Regions from separate parts of the Bacteroides xylanisolvens genome, predicted to be linked through region 2. Evidence: riboswitches for the same ligand, from Rfam matches in the RefSeq annotation. Region 2 holds a riboswitch; each other region holds the start of a gene.
What was found. A riboswitch is a leader RNA that binds a small molecule or an ion and turns the genes downstream of it on or off. The one in region 2 is predicted to bind cobalamin.

Region 1 (6,531 bases), 190 kb from region 2:
TTTTGTCCATTTTTATTAAATATCAGTTAGTTATTGAAATGTTTTTGTTGTAAAAGCAAAATGAGCCGGTATATCGCCTGCCCTGACTTTCCATCTTTTCTTTCCTTCAGGACTAAAACAATAGAGATAACCAGGCACAACATAACTTTTTGCATCTGTTACAAATATTTCTTTCGTCTCCGGGTTCACAGTCACCCCATACGGAATTGCTATTTCCGCCTCTGTTCCATCGGTTATAAAATTGCGAGAGACCATTTTATTTTGTTTCACGTCATAGAGAGCATAAGTAATTGTATTACTTTCTGTAACGTAACTCCATTCTACACTAGTCATGTAAATAGAGTCCCCACTTAAACACATTTCACTCGCGGCAATACCCAAGCTTCCTGTCACACAATCCGTTTGAGTATCTATAACAAAGACATTTGATCCGGTTCCATAATAATCCCCTCGCGAGCTAACATATATACGTCCATAACGATCCAACTTCATATGGTGAAGATTAATAGCTACATCAATTGTTTTAATAACCTGAAAAGTCTTCAAATCAATAACCGATACAGTCCGGTCATAATCAGGGAAACGATATCCGCCAGAATTGGCAACATAAAGTTTTCCATCCTTTATCACCATCTCTTCCGGTTGATAACCGACTACCACTTCACGGGTGATAGCTAAATTTGTCGTATCCACTTCAACCACTTTTCCCGGACGCGCATTGGGATCTATCCCAACAGGCCCCGCGTACGAACTGACATACGCCTTTCCATTACTAAAAGTGATATAACGGCAATTAACCACATCTATTTGCCCCAAATGTTGTGCAGTTTCCACATCCATCACCTCTATAAAATTGGAACAATTGATTACAGCATACAACTTGTCTCCATAAATCTGCAAATCATTTCCAACATCTCCCAGCTCCTTCACTACAGATGGATTCCGTTCAGCATAAATATTACGATGATACTTACCGGTAGTACTGTCATAAAAATCAAGTGTACACTTATTACTACCCATATTTCCTTCATTGAGAAGATACATTCCTTTAATATGAACACCCCCTAAAGGATCCTTACCGACTTCTATCTCATCAGACGGTAAAACCGGAAGCTCCCCCCGACAAGCCAGCAAACAGCAACTTGCTAATATTCCAAACAAGATGCGTGAAAAAATATTATTCACAATCATATAGTTAAGTTTAAAATGAATTTAAAGTTAGTTCCTGGCATCGGATAAGCCCTCACCACTTCATATTGTTGATTTAAAATATTATTGACTTCCAAAGCCAACTTGAAATCCTTCTTTTTCCAATTGAATTTCTTTGCCAGAGACACGTCACTTGTATACCAGGGAAGATAATAATTATGCGGAGTATTGGCCGAAATACCATAGCGCTCACCTATATATATAAAACTATAGTTTAGTTCCCATGATTTATATTCAGCATTTAGTATAGCCGAGCCACTATGCCAAGGTATATACGATATTTGTCCTCCATATGTATCCTCATCCAACTTATCAGTAAAATCCTGTGCTTTCTGATAAGTATATGATAAGCGGCTGTCAAAGGTCCAATTATCACCTAATTTCCAGCCTCCTTGTAAAACAACATCCACTCCTTTTATTTCAACAAGCCCCAAATTAATCATTGTCCAACGAAAGAAATTATTGGTAGGAGTAGCTATTATTTTATTTTCCACTTCATTATAATATGCATCCAACTGAACATTCAAGGCTTGCAACCATGTTCCGGTAAATAACTTCTGATAAGTGAATCCAATATTATACTGATTTGTATATTCTGGTTTTAATTTGATATTTCCTATGAATGTATAATACAAATCATTTAAAGTCGGCATACGAAATATCCGCTTATAAAAGGCACGCAAATTAAAATCAATATTCTTGAAAGGTTTATAGGAAGCGATGGCAGTAGGAGTAAATTCCATTTTATTCCCAGCTGAAGTAGTATCCGAAGCAACGTTCTCATGCACGAAAGTTCCCAAGACACTAGCCTGAAACTTAAAACGATCAAAATGCAAAGAGGTAGCCGCTGCCACCAACGTCGTATTTCGCCGTGGATAAGGGAAATCAGTCAGATTGGCATTCAACTTATTCCACTGGTAGTCCACTGAAAGATTTATATCCCAAAAAGGAAGAACAGTGACTCTATTAGCCATTGACAAGTAAACCTCCTGTTGACGATATGTATTATTTACATACATAGTAGCCTCCTCTTTTCTGGGATCTGCCAAATAGTGTAAATAATCATATGCATATTTGGTATTCAACAACAGACTATATGCTTCACCAAAATCTTTCTTGAAAGAAGACTGAAGAAAGAAATTGGTATCCCATTGGCGATCTTCATGTGAAAAACGATTCCGCACAACAGCACCGGGATACCCACGTTCTGAATTATAAAAATAAGCTTTTGTGCGCCAGTAACCGCCTTTTATTTTACCATATAAACCACCTTCCGTGCGTAAAGCATTCACATCGCCATTACGGCGGACTGCCCCGTAGTATCGTATCCCCCAGCTACTGCATAAGTAAATTTATACTTTCCGGTGGTATACATATATTCAGTACTAAGTGACGCACTTACATTCTCACTTAGTTTCTGTTCCCAAAGTAGAGATGGATTGACAACGCCAAAGGAACCTGTTTTAAAAGCAGCTTTTACATGATAAGCCTTATTCGCCTGAAAAACAGGCGTTCTCGACTGAAGATAAATAGAACCGGCAGAACCGAAATCTTTCGCCGGCTGGAAAATAGCACTTTTCTGCCCATTATATAAAGTAACGGCCTCCATATTATCCAAAGAAAAGCGTCCCAAATCAATCACTCCATTCTGTGCATTCCCCAATTCAATGCCATCATAGAACACTCCGACATGATTCGTCCCCATACTTCGGATATTTACGGTCTTCAATCCTCCTATTCCACCGTAATCCTTTATTTGTACTCCCGAAAAATAGCGTATGGCATCTGCAACCGAATGTACGGCTAATTTTTCTAACTTATCACCAGATAAAGACTGCACCGGAATCACTTCCTTATTAATTTTAGCAGTAATTACTACTTCATGAAGATGGTGTAAGCTATCCAGTTTACTTTGTGCTGATAGTAATAAAAACATGCTCAAAAAGCATCCTATCCAAAATACTCTAAAATGAATCTGCCTGAACATAATCCTCCTGTTTATTAATTTAAATAATAAACTTTCATAGGGTTACAGCAAGGATGCAATTTTCTACATACTCAAACCAATATACGTACTTCTCCCCCGTATAATGGAACATTCAAAAAGGCATATTTCTCCTTTCTGAAACTTCACATCAGCAATTAAAGATGTATTTTGAATTAAAAACTGCACTCTTCAAACTCTAATCCCGGAAAGTTTCAAGAATTCAATTTTGGCAGGTCTTCTGACTTACTCCATTTTCCTAACGCCCTTCCCATCTCTCCAAAGCGAGACAGTGGATTTGAGTATTGTAGGAAAACTTCTGGCGGAGCTTACAGCAGCGGGTCTGTTCAGGATTTACACCTGATTCCCTTTTCACCATTCTTCCGTAGCATCGGACGAATGACACCAAAATTTCTGCGGCAAAGATACATCAAATAGAAACAAATCAGAAGAAAATTCTAATGAAAATAAAAACAAACTAATAATTAGTCCTATCTTTGCCACTCGAGAGCATCCACTAATCTTTTTTCTAATTAAAATCTGTATAAAAGTGAAATCTCCAATCTCAACTATCGCGTTACTATGCCTCTTCTTTTTGGCAAGCTGTATATCACGTAATAAAACATCTCTGGAGAGATTCAATCAGGATATATATACTCCCGAATACGCTTCCGGATTTAAAATCCTGGGGGCAGACAATGCGGCCAGTACCCTCATTCAAGTTTCCAATCCATGGCAAGGAGCACAGGACGTAAAAATGTCCTATTTCATTTCGCGCAACGGAGAGCAAGCTCCTGCAGGTTTTAATGGTCCTGTCATTCCTGCCGGAGCTAGAAATATCGTATGTATGTCTTCTTCCTACATCGCCATGCTCGATGCATTGGGAGAACTCAAACGTATTGTCGGAGTATCCGGCATCAATTACGTGTCTAATCCTTACATTCTAGCTCACAAAGATTCAATCAAAGATATGGGAGCGGAAATGAATTATGAGTTGTTGCTGGGATTAAAGCCGGACGTCGTACTATTATATGGCATTGGTGATGCTCAAACAGCTGTTACAGATAAATTGAAAGAATTAGCTATACCTTATATATATATGGGAGAATATCTGGAAGAATCTCCACTAGGAAAAGCCGAGTGGATGGTTGTTCTTTCCGAATTGATTGACAACCGGAAGAAAGGGATTGAGGTGTTCCGGGAAATCCCGAAACGCTACCATGCCTTAAAAGCTCTCACCGACTCCATCAGCCAACACCCTACCGTTATGTTCAACACTCCGTGGAACGACAGTTGGGTAATGCCTTCCACCCAAAGTTACATGGCACAATTAATCGCAGACGCTGGAGCAGACTACATTTACAAAGAGAACAATTCCAACAGTTCAACTCCTATCGGCTTGGAAACAGCCTACGGACTGATACAAAAGGCAGATTATTGGATCAATGTAGGTTCGGTCACCACATTAGATGAATTAAAAGCTGTCAATCCTAAATTTGCAGATGCTAAAGCCGTCCGGGAAAAGACAGTCTACAACAATAACCTGCGACTGACATCGACAGGAGGCAATGATTATTGGGAATCGGCAGTTGTTCGTCCTGACGTGGTGTTGCGTGATCTGATTCATATTTTCCATCCGGAACTCGTTTCCGATTCACCTTATTATTACAGACACCTGGAATGAAACAATCCCGCAGACGTACCGCTCTATTATTCATCGCATTAGGAATAGTTGCCATTTTATTACTATTAATAGATATGGCAACGGGAGATACTTTCATCCCTATATCAAAGATATGGACAGTACTCACCGGGGGGGAATGTGACGAAACCACCCGCAATATAATTCTCTCCATCCGCTTTATCCGCGTCATAGTGGCTGCATTGATAGGTATAGCGCTTTCGGTTAGCGGTCTGCAAATGCAGACAGTCTTCCAGAATCCTCTGGCAGATCCTTACCTGTTGGGAGTGAGCTCCGGGGCGGGTCTTGGAGTGGCATTGTTTATACTAGGCGCCCCGCTTCTCGGTTGGACAGATTTTCCCTTTCTGCAATCAGTCGGTATTGTAGGTTCGGGGTGGATAGGGACTTCCGCCATACTGCTGGGAGTAGCCATCATTAGTCGAAAAGTAAAAAATATATTAGGTGTACTGATTATGGGAGTCATGATAGGTTACGTGGCGGGAGCTATCATCCAGATATTACAATACCTAAGTTCTGCAGAACAACTGAAAATGTTCACACTCTGGTCTTTGGGCTCACTTAGCCACATCACGACAGGGCAATTAACGATTATGATACCAGTAATATGCATAGGATTACTACTATCCATCGCCTGCATCAAATCACTGAATCTGTTGTTGCTTGGTGAAAATTATGCACGCACCATGGGAATGAATATCAAGCGCTCAAGAACGCTTATTTTTATATCTACAGCGTTACTGACAGGAACGGTCACAGCCTTTTGCGGTCCGGTAGGATTCATCGGGCTGGCTATCCCACATATCACACGGATCCTGTTTGACAACGCCGATCACCGGATATTGATGCCGGGTACGATGCTGACAGGGTTGATCGGGATGTTGATTTGTGACATCATAGCCAAGAAGTTTCTATTACCGGTGAATTGCATCACTGCGCTATTGGGTGTTCCGGTTATTTTATGGGTAATAGGTAAAAACTTGCGTATATTCAAATGATTCAACTAAAAGATCTGACATTAGGATACGAACAACGTATATTGCTGGAGAAAGTTTCCACCCATATCACGGGCGGGCAGCTTGTCGCACTGCTCGGACGGAATGGTACAGGAAAAAGCACGCTTCTCCGCGCCATCATGGGGTTGGAAACACCTAAAAACGGAGAAATTATCCTGCATGGGAAAAACATCGCTTCACTGAAACCGGAGAAATTAGCCCGGAAGATTAGTTTTGTAACCACCGACAAAGTACGCATTTCCAACCTGCGTTGTAAAGATGTAGTCGCATTGGGACGCGCTCCTTATACCAACTGGATCGGACAGTTACAGGCAGAAGATGAGAAAAGAGTGGTTACTGCCATGCATCTGGTAGGAATGTCCGATTATGCAGAAAAGACAATGGATAAGATGTCCGACGGAGAGTGCCAACGAATCATGATAGCACGCGCACTTGCACAAGACACACCTATCATTCTTCTTGATGAACCTACTGCTTTTCTGGATTTGCCTAATCGCTACGAACTCTGTCTGCTACTGAAAAAACTCGCACAAACGGAAGGAAAATGTATCCTGTTTTCCACACACGACCTGGACATTGCCCTGTCTCTCTGCGACACGATCATGCTGATTGACAACCCACAA
Region 2 (6,531 bases):
TATGTTCGGCTGGTAAGCTCAAAGTAGAAAAGACAGATGAAAGCGTGAAAATAACCTTCAGCTTTACGTTGCTTTCGGGTGACAAGTTCAAAGGCTCTTATGAAGGTAGTTACACTGATATAAAGCAAAGTACTACCAATATTTTGACTTTGAATGGAGAAAGTACGCGTGACATCAAGGCTACCTTTTATGAAAAGACCAATGAAGGAGTTGCCTTGTATCTCACTCCGTCAGGGATTTCATCTGCTGCAGATCTGAATAATGTAAATACATATTACGTACGTCTTTTTGTTCCGAATACAGGGCTGGACGGACAGGAAGTAGATATAACAACTACGAATCTGGCTTTTGAGTTTACTTATTATAATCCGTATGATGAAGAAAGAATCGAAGTTTCTAAAGGACATCTGGAAGACGCGGCAGGTACATTCAGCGTGTCGAAATCGGCAGATAATGAATACTCGTTGACGCTCGACCTCAAATATTTGGGAGATAATAGTCTTAAAATATCGGGCAACTACAACGGTACTTTCAAAGTATATGATACGACGATCCCGAATCAATATCAGTTGGGGGCGGGCGGCACTCCGGTGACTATCCAGTCGGTAGTGGTAGATAAGACGGATGTGGATATTTGCGTTATTTATATTTCCCGGCAGGCAGGTATCACTACCGTAGCCGGAATGTCGGCAGCGGATGCGGTGGTACGTGTGCCGAAGAGCATGATGGAGGGAGCTGTTCACGGATTTTCCGGTAGCGCGGAAAATGCGAAGATATCGATCGCCTACGAAGGAGTCACTTATAATCAGGCTAATACGACGAACGGTCATTTGGCTGCAGGCGGCAATGCTTCTGTGGCTCTTCAAGGGAGTGAAATTGAAATGACATTCAATATTTTCTCTATTGTGCAGTACGATAATAGCAGCTTGTCCGGTTACTATAAGGGGGCGACGACCGTAATAGAATAATGATTAAATGAAGTATATTCATGAAGAAAATTTTACTGAAATATTTGAACCTGTTTGCTTTGTCGGGGCTACTGTTGGCTTTCGTCGGATGCAGCGACGATAATGATTCGGTAACTCCCGGACCGGGCGTGGAGGAAGTGCCTTCCATCGGTACTTATTCTTTTCGGGGAGTGGCGAATAATATTGTGTCCGGTGTGGCTTCTGTGGATGGGGACTATTTAACTTGTGTTCTTTCGCCGGAAAAGATGGAGGAAGGAAAGGCTGATACTTATTTTGTTTTTTCTCTTCATTTGTATTGGGAAGGGCAGGTGGTGGATGCTTCTTCGCTCTATCACAACGACCAGTATGTTTTTATCTACGAAGATCCAATTTATTATTACTCGCAGTATAAAAAGGTCACAGGGACGTTTTATGTGCAGCGTAACAGCGAAACGAATGTAACTGTCAAACTGAATCTGCGGCTTCATGACGGTGTCCGTTTTAAAGCGGAGGTCACTGCCGATTTAATGAAACCGTCGGGAGAAGAACCCTCGGAATAAGGCGGCTTCGGGTGATATTCTTGCCCGGTTATGAATTTATCTTTTAGACGCGGATAACGGACGCGGATTTTTAAATAGCTGTGCAGCTTTAAAAATCCGCGTCATCCGTGTCTAAAAAATTACTTGTAGGCTGAAGGGAAATCCTGCTCGGACACTACGATGGCAAATATCCATTTAAATCACTCTATTTTCATTCCTTTCCGTGCCGTATTTGTTTTTTAGGGTTCTCCCAAAAACTTGAAGAATAGTCCAACTTGAGCCGGAGTAAGTAAGATTGCCTTTTCACTGTAGCCGGTTTGGGCGAGTGCGGCTTGTAATGCTGTATTTTGGGTAATCCAACTGCGGAGGGTGCGGCGTGCCGAGGCAGGCTGTATGTGAGGTAGATAAAGTGTGGCCAGCTGACTTTTGCTGTAAGTCTGTATGCGGGTAGAGTTTGCCGTCTCCGGCATTTCTTTTGGGCTGACGGAGGTTACTGTTGTTTCTGTTTTCATTGTCGGTACTTTCTATTATTAGTAGGTGTTCATAATTAGTTTATATCATAATTTAGGCACGGATTACTCCTAAAAAAAATAGCCATTAATCAGTGACAGGAACTTATCTGTTTCTTTTAAGTTTATCCTGTGTGAATGCGAAGATACGCTTTTTTATGCCAAGTGGTTCTGCTTTGTACAGAAGCCTCTGTTGGCATAGCTTGTGTAGAAATTGTGCCTTTGAGTTGTCTCTTGTGACGAGTTGTCACATTGTGTTCCTCTGCTTTTTTCCTTTCCTATACTTTTGCCTTCGTAATCGGTTACAGATAGAATTTATTCATTAATCATTAAAAAGAAGAAAGGAAAAAAAGTATGCCATTAATTTACAAACCGTATCAGGCAACGCTTGCCAACAAGGAAGGACAGAAACTTTATTATCCCCGTCTGGTGAAATTCGGGAAAATGGTCAATACGCAGAAAATGGCGGAATTGATTGCAGAAAAAGCCTCGCTGACGGCGGGTGATGTTCATAACGTCATTCGTAACCTGATGTCGGTGATGCGTGAACAGTTGCTCAATAGCCGCACGGTGCGCCTCGAAGGCTTGGGGACGTTTACTATGATTGCCAAGGCAAACGGGAAAGGGGTAGAGTTGGAAAATAAGGTCAGCAGTTCGCAGATCACTTCATTGCGTTGCCAGTTTACGCCCGAATACACTCGTGCCGCCAACGGAAGTGCTACCCGTGCGTTGACCACCGGAGTGGAGTTTGTGCACATCAAGGATGTAGCGGGTTCGTTTGTGGCCGACGATGCCATTGACAAAGACCCGGATGACGATAATAAACCTGGTGGTGGAAGCGGAGAAGCGCCGGACCCGGCAGCTTAACCGGTAACTTGACTGTCAGCCGGACACGACCGACGGTTGACAGTCAAATCCCAACGGATATATAAACGGATCCCAACGGACATAAAACGGATTATTAACTTTTAAAAAGAAAACGGATGAGACTATTATTGGAGAAGTTGCTGGATATTCTTGAAGCAGTTCTGCGTTTCCGCCACCGGAGAAACGGCAAGGCAGAAAAGGATTAGCTAGCTGGAAAAGGCTTGGCATACCTGAAAAAAAAGGTATGAAACGGAATGACGTAAAAACATAGAACGTGCCGTCTGCACGTAGCTCGCGGAACAAGTAAAAATAAACGTGTAGCAACTCATAGAGTAAACATAAGTAAGGAGCAAGTAAAGAAGCTGTCTCGAATGGACGAGGCAGCTTTTCTTTTTTCGTATTCCGAAAATACTTTTTCGGAAACATGGCGGAAATGAGAATTTTGATGATAATTTTTTTAAGACAGAAATATTTCTGAATGAGGCAGCTTTTTTGTATCCATTTATTTTCTTCTATTCTTGACCGTATTCAACAAAAAAACTCTATCTTTGTTTTATAATTGAGACACAGCATATAATGGGAAGATTTATCAATCCCTTTACCGATTTTGGCTTTAAGTTTTTATTCGGCAGAGAGGTAGAAAAGGAGTTGTTAATCGACTTCTTGAACGATTTGCTCGTAGGTGAGCACGTAATCACCGACATCAGGTTCCTTAACAACGAACAGCCGCCGGAAGTAAAAACAGAACGAGGTCTTATCTACGACATCTATTGCGTAACCGATACCGGTGAACGTATTATCGTAGAAATGCAGAACCGGGAACAGCCTTATTTTAAAGATCGTGCCCTCTTCTATCTTTCTAGGGCCATTACGCAGCAAGCGAAAAGGGGAGTTTGGAACTTCCAGTTGGATGCCGTGTACGGAGTGTTCTTCATGAATTTCGTGATGGATAAGGATATGCCCTCTAAAATCAGAACGGACATCGTTCTTTCTGACAGGGATACGGGGAAGCTCTTCAACAACAAGTTCCGGCAGATTTTTATCGAACTGCCGAACTTCAACAAAGAAGAGGATGAATGTGAAAATGATTTTGAACGCTGGATTTATATACTAAAGCATATGGATACACTTGACCGGATGCCTTTCAAGGCTCGCAAGGCCGTCTTCGAGCGACTTGAAAAGTTGGCTTCCAAAGCAAATATGACCCAGGAGGAAAGAGCCCAGTATGAAGAAGAATGGAAAGTTTATAACGATTATTTTAATACGTTGGACTTTGCTGAACAGAAAGGCTTACAGAAAGGCTTACAAAAAGGATTACAGAAAGGCTTGCAAAAAGGTAAAGAAGAAACAGCTCGTAATTTGAAAGAATTAGGTGTGGCTGACGATATTATTATGAAATCTACCGGGCTTTCGAAAGAAGAAATAGAAAAATTATAATTTCTTTCATTCTATTGGAAAGAAAGGTTTTGTCGAAAGTGAAAAAATAGTCTATAACTTATGAAGCAAACGATAGTTGTGGAGACTTTTAACACATCCTTTTTTCGCTTAACATATCCTTTTTTCGCTAAGGGTAAAGTATCTAAAAACTATATATGTCTTTGGGGTGAAATAAACGAATTTGGAATATTATCCACGTTAAAATCAGAAAAAAGTTTTCCGTTTTGGAAAACTTTCTGTATCAGCGAGAAAGAATAGTTTCCCGAAATTTAATGTTAAAAGCTAACCAAGCTATGATATAATCTCCTATCTTTGTATCCGGTTTCGGAACTAAAAAGAGGTTTAGTCAATGAGGGAACGCTGTGCAAATCGGCGACAGTACCCGCTGCTGTAATTCTCTAAGAATCCGCACAATAGGCCACTGCATCGATGCCGGTGTGGGAAGGTGTTGCGGGGGAGGGATAAGTCAGAAGACCTGCCGAAGAGATTTTCTATTTTTAATTTATTAATGCTTTCGGGAGTTAAAGTTATGAACTACGCGGAAATTTGTATCATCAAACGTGATGGTAAAAGAGAAGATTTCTCTATCAGTAAGATTAAGAATGCAATCAGTAAAGCATTCAGTGCAAGTGGAATTCAGGATGAGCAGCAGTTGGTTGCTGACATCACCATGAATGTTATCAGTCAGTTTGCTACCCCCACGATCACCGTAGAAGAGATTCAGGACTTGGTAGAAAAGTCGTTGATGAAAGTGCGGCCGGAAGTAGCGAAGAAATACATCATCTATCGCGAATGGCGGAATACGGAGCGTGATAAGAAAACCCAGATGAAACAGGTGATGGACGGCATTGTGGCTATCGACAAGAACGATGTCAATTTGAGCAACGCCAACATGAGCAGTCACACGCCTGCCGGGCAGATGATGACGTTCGCTTCCGAAGTAACTAAAGATTATACCTATAAATACTTGTTGCCGAAACGTTTTGCCGAAGCGCACCAGTTGGGAGACATTCACATCCACGACCTGGATTATTATCCGACAAAGACGACAACCTGCATCCAATATGATATGGATGACCTCTTTGAACGCGGTTTCCGCACAAAGAACGGTAGTATCCGCACCCCGCAAAGCATCCAAAGCTATGCTACGCTGGCTACCATCATCTTTCAGACCAACCAAAATGAGCAGCATGGCGGACAGGCGATTCCGGCTTTCGATTTCTTCATGGCAAAAGGAGTGGCCAAATCTTTCCGCAAGCATCTGGCATCGTTCATTAACTTCTATGTGGCTATGGAAAACGGAAATCAGGCCGATGAGAAATCCATCCGCACGTTGATTAAAGAATACCTTCCGTCTATCAAGTCCACCGAGGCCGAACGCGAAACATTGCGCATCGCTCTGGTCGCTTTACAGATCATTATAGATAAGGAACACCTTGCCCGCATCGTCGAAAAAGCCTACCAGCAGACCCGTAAAGATACACATCAGGCAATGGAAGGATTCATCCACAACCTGAATACGATGCATTCTCGTGGCGGTAACCAAGTGGTATTCAGTTCCATCAACTACGGAACGGACACTTCTGCCGAAGGCCGCATGGTGATCGAAGAACTGCTGAAAGCTACCATTGAAGGCCTCGGCACCAGAGGAGAAGTGCCCGTATTCCCCATCCAGATATTCAAGGTGAAAGACGGCGTTTCTTACTCGGAGAAAGACTTTGAGAAAGCAATGAAAGCGGAGAACATCGAAGAGGCAATGACCGACAGTTACGAGGCTCCCAACTTCGACTTGTTATTAAAGGCTTGCCAGACTACTGCGAAAGCGTTGTTCCCGAACTTCATGTTCCTCGACACACCTTTCAACAAGAACGAGAAATGGAAAGCCGACGATCCGCAGCGTTACATTTACGAACTGGCAACGATGGGCTGCCGTACCCGTGTTTTTGAAAATGTGGCCGGAGAAAAATCTTCTTTAGGACGTGGCAATCTTTCGTTCACCACACTGAATATGCCAAGACTGGCTATCGAAGCCCGTATCAAAGCGGAAAATCTGGTAGAAGATGAACGCAACAAGGACGCCATCGAACAAAAAGCAAAAGAAATTTTCATCGAATCTGTACACCAAATGTCTGCGCTCGTGGCCGACCAGCTTTACGAACGTTATCAGTATCAGCGTACGGCCCTGGCACGCCAGTTCCCGTTCATGATGGGAAATAATGTGTGGAAAGGCGG
Region 3 (6,531 bases), 660 kb from region 2:
GAACATCTTGATAGAAGAGGTCTGCGTGTTATAATTGTAATTGTATAGATAGGCAATCTCTCCATCGATGGCAAAGTTTTGTACTTTCTCGTTAGATTGAGTGACTTTGTTTGTCCGGCAGTCTATCTTGACGAAGTTATAATCGCCGGCTTCTACATCTTCGCCACGGGTGGCTACATAAACGGTTTCGTCCGGCCCTGCTACTATTTTACCGGGATTCGGGCCTACTGTTAGTTTGCTACTTTCTTTAAATGTGGCAATATCGACAACAGATACCGTGTTGTCTACCCCCACCAGTCCTGATGAATAGTCCAACCCGCCGGAATTGGAAATATATAACTTTTCGTTTTGTACACAAATACCGTCGGGATTGCGTCCCACTGATGTGATAGCTTCTATGGATAGGGAGGTTGTGTCTATACGTGCAACGGTTCCATCGTATGAACATACGTATGCCTTTTCTTTGTGAAAAGCGATGTAGCGTGGTTGACGGGAACTTCCGTTTTCTGCCAGCATTTGAATCTGTTTCAATGAGCTTCCCGTACGAAAGTCTATCACTTCTACCGTACTGGAGATATTGACTATCACATATATCTTGCTTCCGTAGATGGCCATGTCATTGGCAGTGTCTCCTAATCCCCGGCGGTTGACTGCTTTGAAATAGTCACGAACCATTTGCTGGTTGCCGAAAGAAAAACGTGCCAGCGAGCTATTGTTCTGATTGAACAGTCCTTCGCATAATACATATAATTCGGCGGTACCCGTTTCTGTCGGATCGCCTATAATGCCTGATGTGAAGGGTTTGTCCTCCATATCATCACATGCTACGAATAAGATTATGGATGACAGCCAGCACGAGAATATATATATTAGTTTCCTTTTCACGTCAATATCTTACTTTATAATAGTTAATATCTTATTTTTATTGTCGCCCTTACGGATCGTCCGGGCATTGGGAAATATTTCACAATCTCGTAATTCTTATCCATCAGGTTCAATACTTCCACGCTGAAAGAGGTAGTGATTTTTCTGATCTGAAAGTCACGGTTTGCAGAAATGCTGTGGTCGCTATAACTATCCAATCGGTTTTCGGCAATGTTTTGTCCTAATGCATAGCGTTTTCCGGAAAAAAGGAATGAATAAGACAGATTGATCCACGGTGTTTCGACGCCTGCCTGTCCCGAAGCGGAGACGCGGGGAGTGTAGGCTATTTGATGTTTGTATGTCGATTCATACGTGTTCGGATCGGGCGGGGTGACATCTAATGCTCGTTGGTATGTGTAGTTACCCGAGAGGTTGATGCGTATTTTATCCCAAGGTTGGAGGGACAGGCTTCCTGTGGCATCAATGCCTTTGATGTCAACTTCACCCAGATTCTTCATGCTCCATACGGCAAGGTTTTTGGTAGGGTAGGCGATAATTTTATCTGTCACTTTGTTATAATAGGCGTCAACGGTTACTGACAGATAGGGTAGGAACGGGCATACATTTTTATTGTATGTCAGTCCGATGTTGTATTGTTTGGCCTTTTCCGGCTTTAGTTGGGTGTTGCCTACTTCTTCGTAATATAAGTCGTTGAAACTTGCCAGACGGAAAATGTCTTTATAGAAGAAGCGGACACGGAATTCTTCATGCCGGAAAGGTTTGAAAGCGGCACTTACATAAGGGGTTAGCTTACGGTGATTGCCGGCACTACCGCCTTTCTTCACATCTTCATTGATAACGGTTGCCAATGCGGATGCGGAGATTGTTAACCAGTCATTTACGTATTTTCCGGCGAATGCTGTTAGCCATGAGTAACGTGTGGGGTGTACAAAGTTGGCTAGATCGGCGTTCATGGTGTTGATGCTTCCATCTGTGGAAAGTGAGAAAGAGAGGTTGCTCAACAGTCTGTATAGTACAGAAGCGGAAAGGTAATATTCCTGCTGGTAATAGCTGTTTTCTGTTTTCTTTAAAGAGTTCTTGGTATCGGGGTCCAGATAACGTTGATAGCTCCAATTCCACTTGGCAGAGGTTTGGAACACCCATTGCCGGCTGAATTCTTTCTTGTATTGACTTTGGATGAATGTGTTTTTATCCCACAAGTGTTGTGTGGAATGGTCGTTATAGAAGGTTGTAGCTTTGGGTAGTCCCCGGGAGGACTGAAAGTAGTAGGCTTTCAACCGCCATTGTTCTTTATCGGAGAAGTTGCCGTAAAGTCCGGCTTCGGCACGGAATGTCTGTACGTCTGTATTCTTTCGTTTTTCACGTGAGGACAAGTCTTCTGCCGCATTTCCATAATGTAGTGTGTACGGATAATGTCCGTCGGAGGACATCCATTCGCCATTGGCTGACATGCTCCATGTCTTATTGAATTGTTGTTCCAGTAGCAGGGAGGGATTGATTAATCCCCAGGAGCCGGTTTTGAAAGCTCCAGCTATATTGGTCTTTTTGCCTTTGGTGAATAGCGGCGTGAGTGTCTGTATATTCAATATGCCTGCTGACGCGAAGAAGCGGGCAGGTTGGAAGATGTTATCGCTTTGTCCGTTGTTTAGAGAAAGGCGGTCTACGTTGTCGAGAGAGAAACGCCCGATATCTATTTGTCCGGTTTGGCAGTCGGTCAGGGTGATTCCGTCATAACCGACAGCGGTATGTTGGGCTCCCAGGCTTCGTATGGATACTGTTTTCAGTCCGCCGATACCTCCGTAATCTTTTACGGTCACTCCGGCAAAGTGTTTCACCGCGTCGGAGACTTGCAGGGCGTGCAGGTTTTTCAGGGCGTCTTTGGAGAAGACTTGCAGGGGAGCGGTTGAGCGTACTTCGCGGGTCTGATAGATATCTGATACTGTTATTTCGGGAATAGAATATGTATGTGTCGTATCTACCTTTTGCTGTTGTGCAAAAAGTGGTATGGATAAGAATTGGCAGCTGAATGCTGCAAAGATCACTTTATTAAATGTTCTTTTCTTCATTTATTCCTTTTTCAGTCTGTTACTGTTTAAAAGTGTCCGGGCGAAATCCCTTCGACCGGACACGCATAAATAAACTTGGCAGAGTTTATCCGTTTTAACACACTTTCTCTGAATCAGAGTGATGAATGAAATGATAGACGACTTGTCCGGTTCATTAGACTCAACGCTTTTTCCTCGAAAGCAGTGAAACTTATTTGCATGGTAGGTCTTCTGACTTATTCCTGTTACAAACGCCTTCCCGGATTGGTCTCCAGTGGCAATGAGTGAATTGCTTGTAACTTATATGGAACTTACAGCAGCGGGACTGTTCAGGACTTGCACCTGATTCCCTTTTAATTGCTTCCCCCGCATGGGAGTCGCAAACCAATGCGCGACAAAGATAGGGAGTTTATTTGTTTTTTCCAAAGGGATGTTCTTTTTCTTTCGTCTTGATACGAAAGAGAAAGAACCAAAAAGAAAGAATCAAGGCTGCGTTTTTTCAGCTACTCCGGTGCTTCCTTCGGCTAAAGGGCAGAAACTCGCTACGCTCAAACAGTCTGCCCTTTTTGACGCCGAAGAAAACACCTGCGCTTGACGCTGAAAAAACGAGGCCGGGAAACCATGCGGCGTGAGCGGTGTGGCATGGGCACGTGTGTGGGCGGCGTGGGGGCTTATTGTTCGCCTTTCATTAGCAGGTATTCTTCGATGGTTTGCGCGGGAGCATCTTTCAGAAGTACTGTCTTATCCTTGTTTAGAAGGTAGAGGGTAGGGATGGCTTTCAGGTCATACAGTTGTTGTTCCTTGATAGCGAAGGTCTTATCATATCCGTTAACCCATTCTTTGGGGAATTCATTTAGGTGTTTTCGCCATTCGTCCAACTCTTCGTCGGGATAAATGGAGAGGACTGTTAGTCTCTTTTGTTCCAGAAGTTGATTGATGATAGGGGCGTTTTTTAATGCTTCGATTGTCTCCGTGCAGGCATGGCATCCCGGGTTATTGATAAATAATAAGGTATAGTCCGATTTTTGTTGATAAAGAGAACCCTGTGTGCCGGAAGCTAATGTATAGTTAAAATTCAGTGCTTTGGTTCCGATACGGTTTTTCTGAGCCAGTTCGCGACGGGCTTTGGGACGTACCTTTTCTATTTCTTCCAGTACGGGAGAAGCCAACATGGCATCCAGTACAGGGATATAAAACTCTTCGTTACGCATCGGGGAGTTAGGGTCGTATAGATATTTGTCTGCCAAATCAGTGATGTAAGTGAATACTTTCTTATCCACGTTTGTCCGTTCGATTGTTTTCTGCATAGCTTGCTGTGCAGTTTCTAATGGAACATGGTTCAGTATATCACAATAGTCTGCCCAAGCTTGTTCGGTCACTTCGGGATGATGGACATAATTGGTATCGGCAAAGTTTACGTTATCCCAATAGTGCTTTACTAGGAAATCTGCCCGTAGCTCGGGTGCTGTCAGCATTGGCGGGATGGTAGGTAGCGTAAAGGAGGTGATGGTATCTTTGGGAGCTTCTTTGGAGTTTTGGCTGGATGCATTCCCGCTTTTGCAGGCGCAAAGCAGTAGAATACAGAAGACTGGGATAAGATTTATATTTGTTCTCATAACTTGCTGAATTGTTTTCAATTTACTATTGGTGAGCAAAGATAAAAAAACTATGTGTGAAAATGCACTGTTTTAATGAAAATGCTATATTTGTGTCGGCAAACAAACATACAATGCATATCTATGATTAAATCCACCTACATATTCTTCGTTTTTTTTATGCTGACGGCTGTGTGGAGTTGCAACCGACCTTCTGACATGCAGCGGGAACATCCTGCCGTTTCTCCCACATTCTATGCCGACAGTCTTCGTACATTGGGGCGTGGTATCCGCTTGATTAAGGAGGAGAAGGAAAGTCTGGCTTTCCCGCCGCTTGATTCCGTGTTCCGGCTTCCGGTGGACGATGTGCTCACTACCGAAGAATTGCGCCGTTTATCTTCCGAATCTCTCCGCCGGTTAATGATATACTTCAATCTGATGATGAACTTTGAGTCCGGCTATCAGTATTTTGATTCGTTGGAGCGGGCGAAACACCCCGTTGTCTCCCGTTATTGCCGCAGGGAACTGTGGGTGGTAAAGGCGCAGATGCTTATGGCGCTCGACCGCCATGCGGAGGCGGTGGACTATCTCAACCGGGCGATGGCACTGAAAGATGAGAACAACGACCCGTTGAGCGAGATATTTTGTACAGCTACGGCAGGCATCACCTATATGGGTGTCGACACTATCAGCACTCGTGCCGAGTCCGCTTTCCGTAGAGCCTGCCGAGTGGCAGAACGCTCGGGCCTAAGCAACTATTGGCTTTATCCACAAGCTATCGGGCGGCTTGCCGATATATACCTTCAGCAGGGGAAGTATGAAGAAAGTATCTCCCTCTGTCGTGAAGCTATCCGTCTATGTGAGAAGTCGGGCAGCTATCACGGCAAGCTAGTGGTGGCGGAGATTCTGACGGAAGCCTACCGCCTGCTCGGGCTCTATGATGAAGCGTTTCGCTATTGTGCCGTAGGAACGGGCGAGCCGGCACGTGCCGAAGTTGACAATAACTTGATAGGTCGTTTCTTCATTGCGAAGGCGGAGATACACAACAATCTGAATCGCCCCGATTCCGCACTCCTGGTTCTTGCGCAGGCCGACAGTTGCTTTGACCGGACGAAGAACGACTACTATCATTTGATGGTGCAGATAGACCGGATGTATTATCTTGCCGCCTTTCCCGACTCTGTGAATGTGGCTTTGAGAGGCTTTGCCGCACTTGAAGGTAAAGTTCCCCGTCACCGCCTGCCATATTATGACTATTATTACGGTGCCACTCTTGCCCGCGTCGGTAAATGGTTGGAGGCAATCCCCCTGCTTCGGAAATCTATTGGCGAGTTGAAAGATATATCCGAGCTTCACCCTGCTTCGGAAGCGGCGGAATTGTTAATGGAAGGCTATCGCCACACGAGGCGGGCGGTGGATATGCTTACTGTCTTTCCCGAATATCGGATGATGAGAGATTCGGTGACCCGCGAAGACAAGATACACCAGTTGGCATCGGCAAATATCCGTTTCGAAACACAGAAGAAAGAACAGGAGAATCGTCTGCTGACTGCCGAAGTCCGTCTTCAGGATACCCTGTTGCATGTATATTCCATAGCCGGAGTGTGTGCATTGCTACTCGTCTTTTTTATAGCCGGCTGGATGGTGATGCGCCACCGCAATCTGCGGCTCCGGTGGCAGCTCGAGGCGCAGGAACATGAGCGGGCTGACGAACGGTTGCGTGATCAGGAAAGCAGGCTTCACGAACTGATAGCCGCCCGTCAGGACTTGTACGAACACAACCGCTCCCTTATCCGCCAGCTTTCTGATATCCAGGCGCGCCACCGCAACACGTGCGAACTTGACAGCGTGATGGAAAGCCTTCAATCCCACTTGCTCACCCGTAAGGAAGAAGAGGATTTCCGTAACGCCTTTTTGTCCGTCTATCCGTCGGCGCTGCTACATCTTCGTGAAGCCTGTCCGGCGGTGACACGTAGCGAGGAACTGTTTTGTATGTTGGTTCTGCT

Region 1: it holds a riboswitch for cobalamin, as region 2 does, so the genes downstream of both, INE92_RS14005 (TonB-dependent receptor) here and INE92_RS13260 (anaerobic ribonucleoside triphosphate reductase) in region 2, are expected to answer to the same signal.
Region 3: it holds a riboswitch for cobalamin, as region 2 does, so the genes downstream of both, INE92_RS10445 (TonB-dependent receptor plug domain-containing protein) here and INE92_RS13260 (anaerobic ribonucleoside triphosphate reductase) in region 2, are expected to answer to the same signal.

The regions. Positions count from the first base shown of each region.
Region 1 is NZ_CP072216.1:3,274,695-3,281,225, forward strand. Features, by position in the region: gene INE92_RS13995 (PKD-like domain-containing protein) at 1-10, opposite strand, end outside; gene INE92_RS14000 (DUF5074 domain-containing protein) at 31-1,191, opposite strand; partial or broken gene INE92_RS14005 (TonB-dependent receptor) at 1,188-3,196, opposite strand; cobalamin riboswitch at 3,408-3,618, opposite strand; gene INE92_RS14010 (ABC transporter substrate-binding protein) at 3,744-4,877, shown strand; gene INE92_RS14015 (FecCD family ABC transporter permease) at 4,874-5,890, shown strand; gene INE92_RS14020 (ABC transporter ATP-binding protein) at 5,887-6,531, shown strand, end outside.
Region 2 is NZ_CP072216.1:3,080,063-3,086,593, reverse strand. Features, by position in the region: gene INE92_RS13285 (hypothetical protein) at 1-968, shown strand, start outside; gene INE92_RS13280 (hypothetical protein) at 989-1,507, shown strand; gene INE92_RS13275 (DUF4248 domain-containing protein) at 1,726-1,998, opposite strand; gene INE92_RS13270 (HU family DNA-binding protein) at 2,350-2,862, shown strand; gene INE92_RS13265 (Rpn family recombination-promoting nuclease/putative transposase) at 3,439-4,299, shown strand; cobalamin riboswitch at 4,608-4,796, shown strand; gene INE92_RS13260 (anaerobic ribonucleoside triphosphate reductase) at 4,829-6,531, shown strand, end outside.
Region 3 is NZ_CP072216.1:2,422,952-2,429,482, reverse strand. Features, by position in the region: gene INE92_RS10450 (YncE family protein) at 1-885, opposite strand, end outside; gene INE92_RS10445 (TonB-dependent receptor plug domain-containing protein) at 909-2,951, opposite strand; cobalamin riboswitch at 3,135-3,335, opposite strand; gene INE92_RS10440 (DUF5106 domain-containing protein) at 3,602-4,546, opposite strand; gene INE92_RS10435 (tetratricopeptide repeat protein) at 4,622-6,531, shown strand, end outside.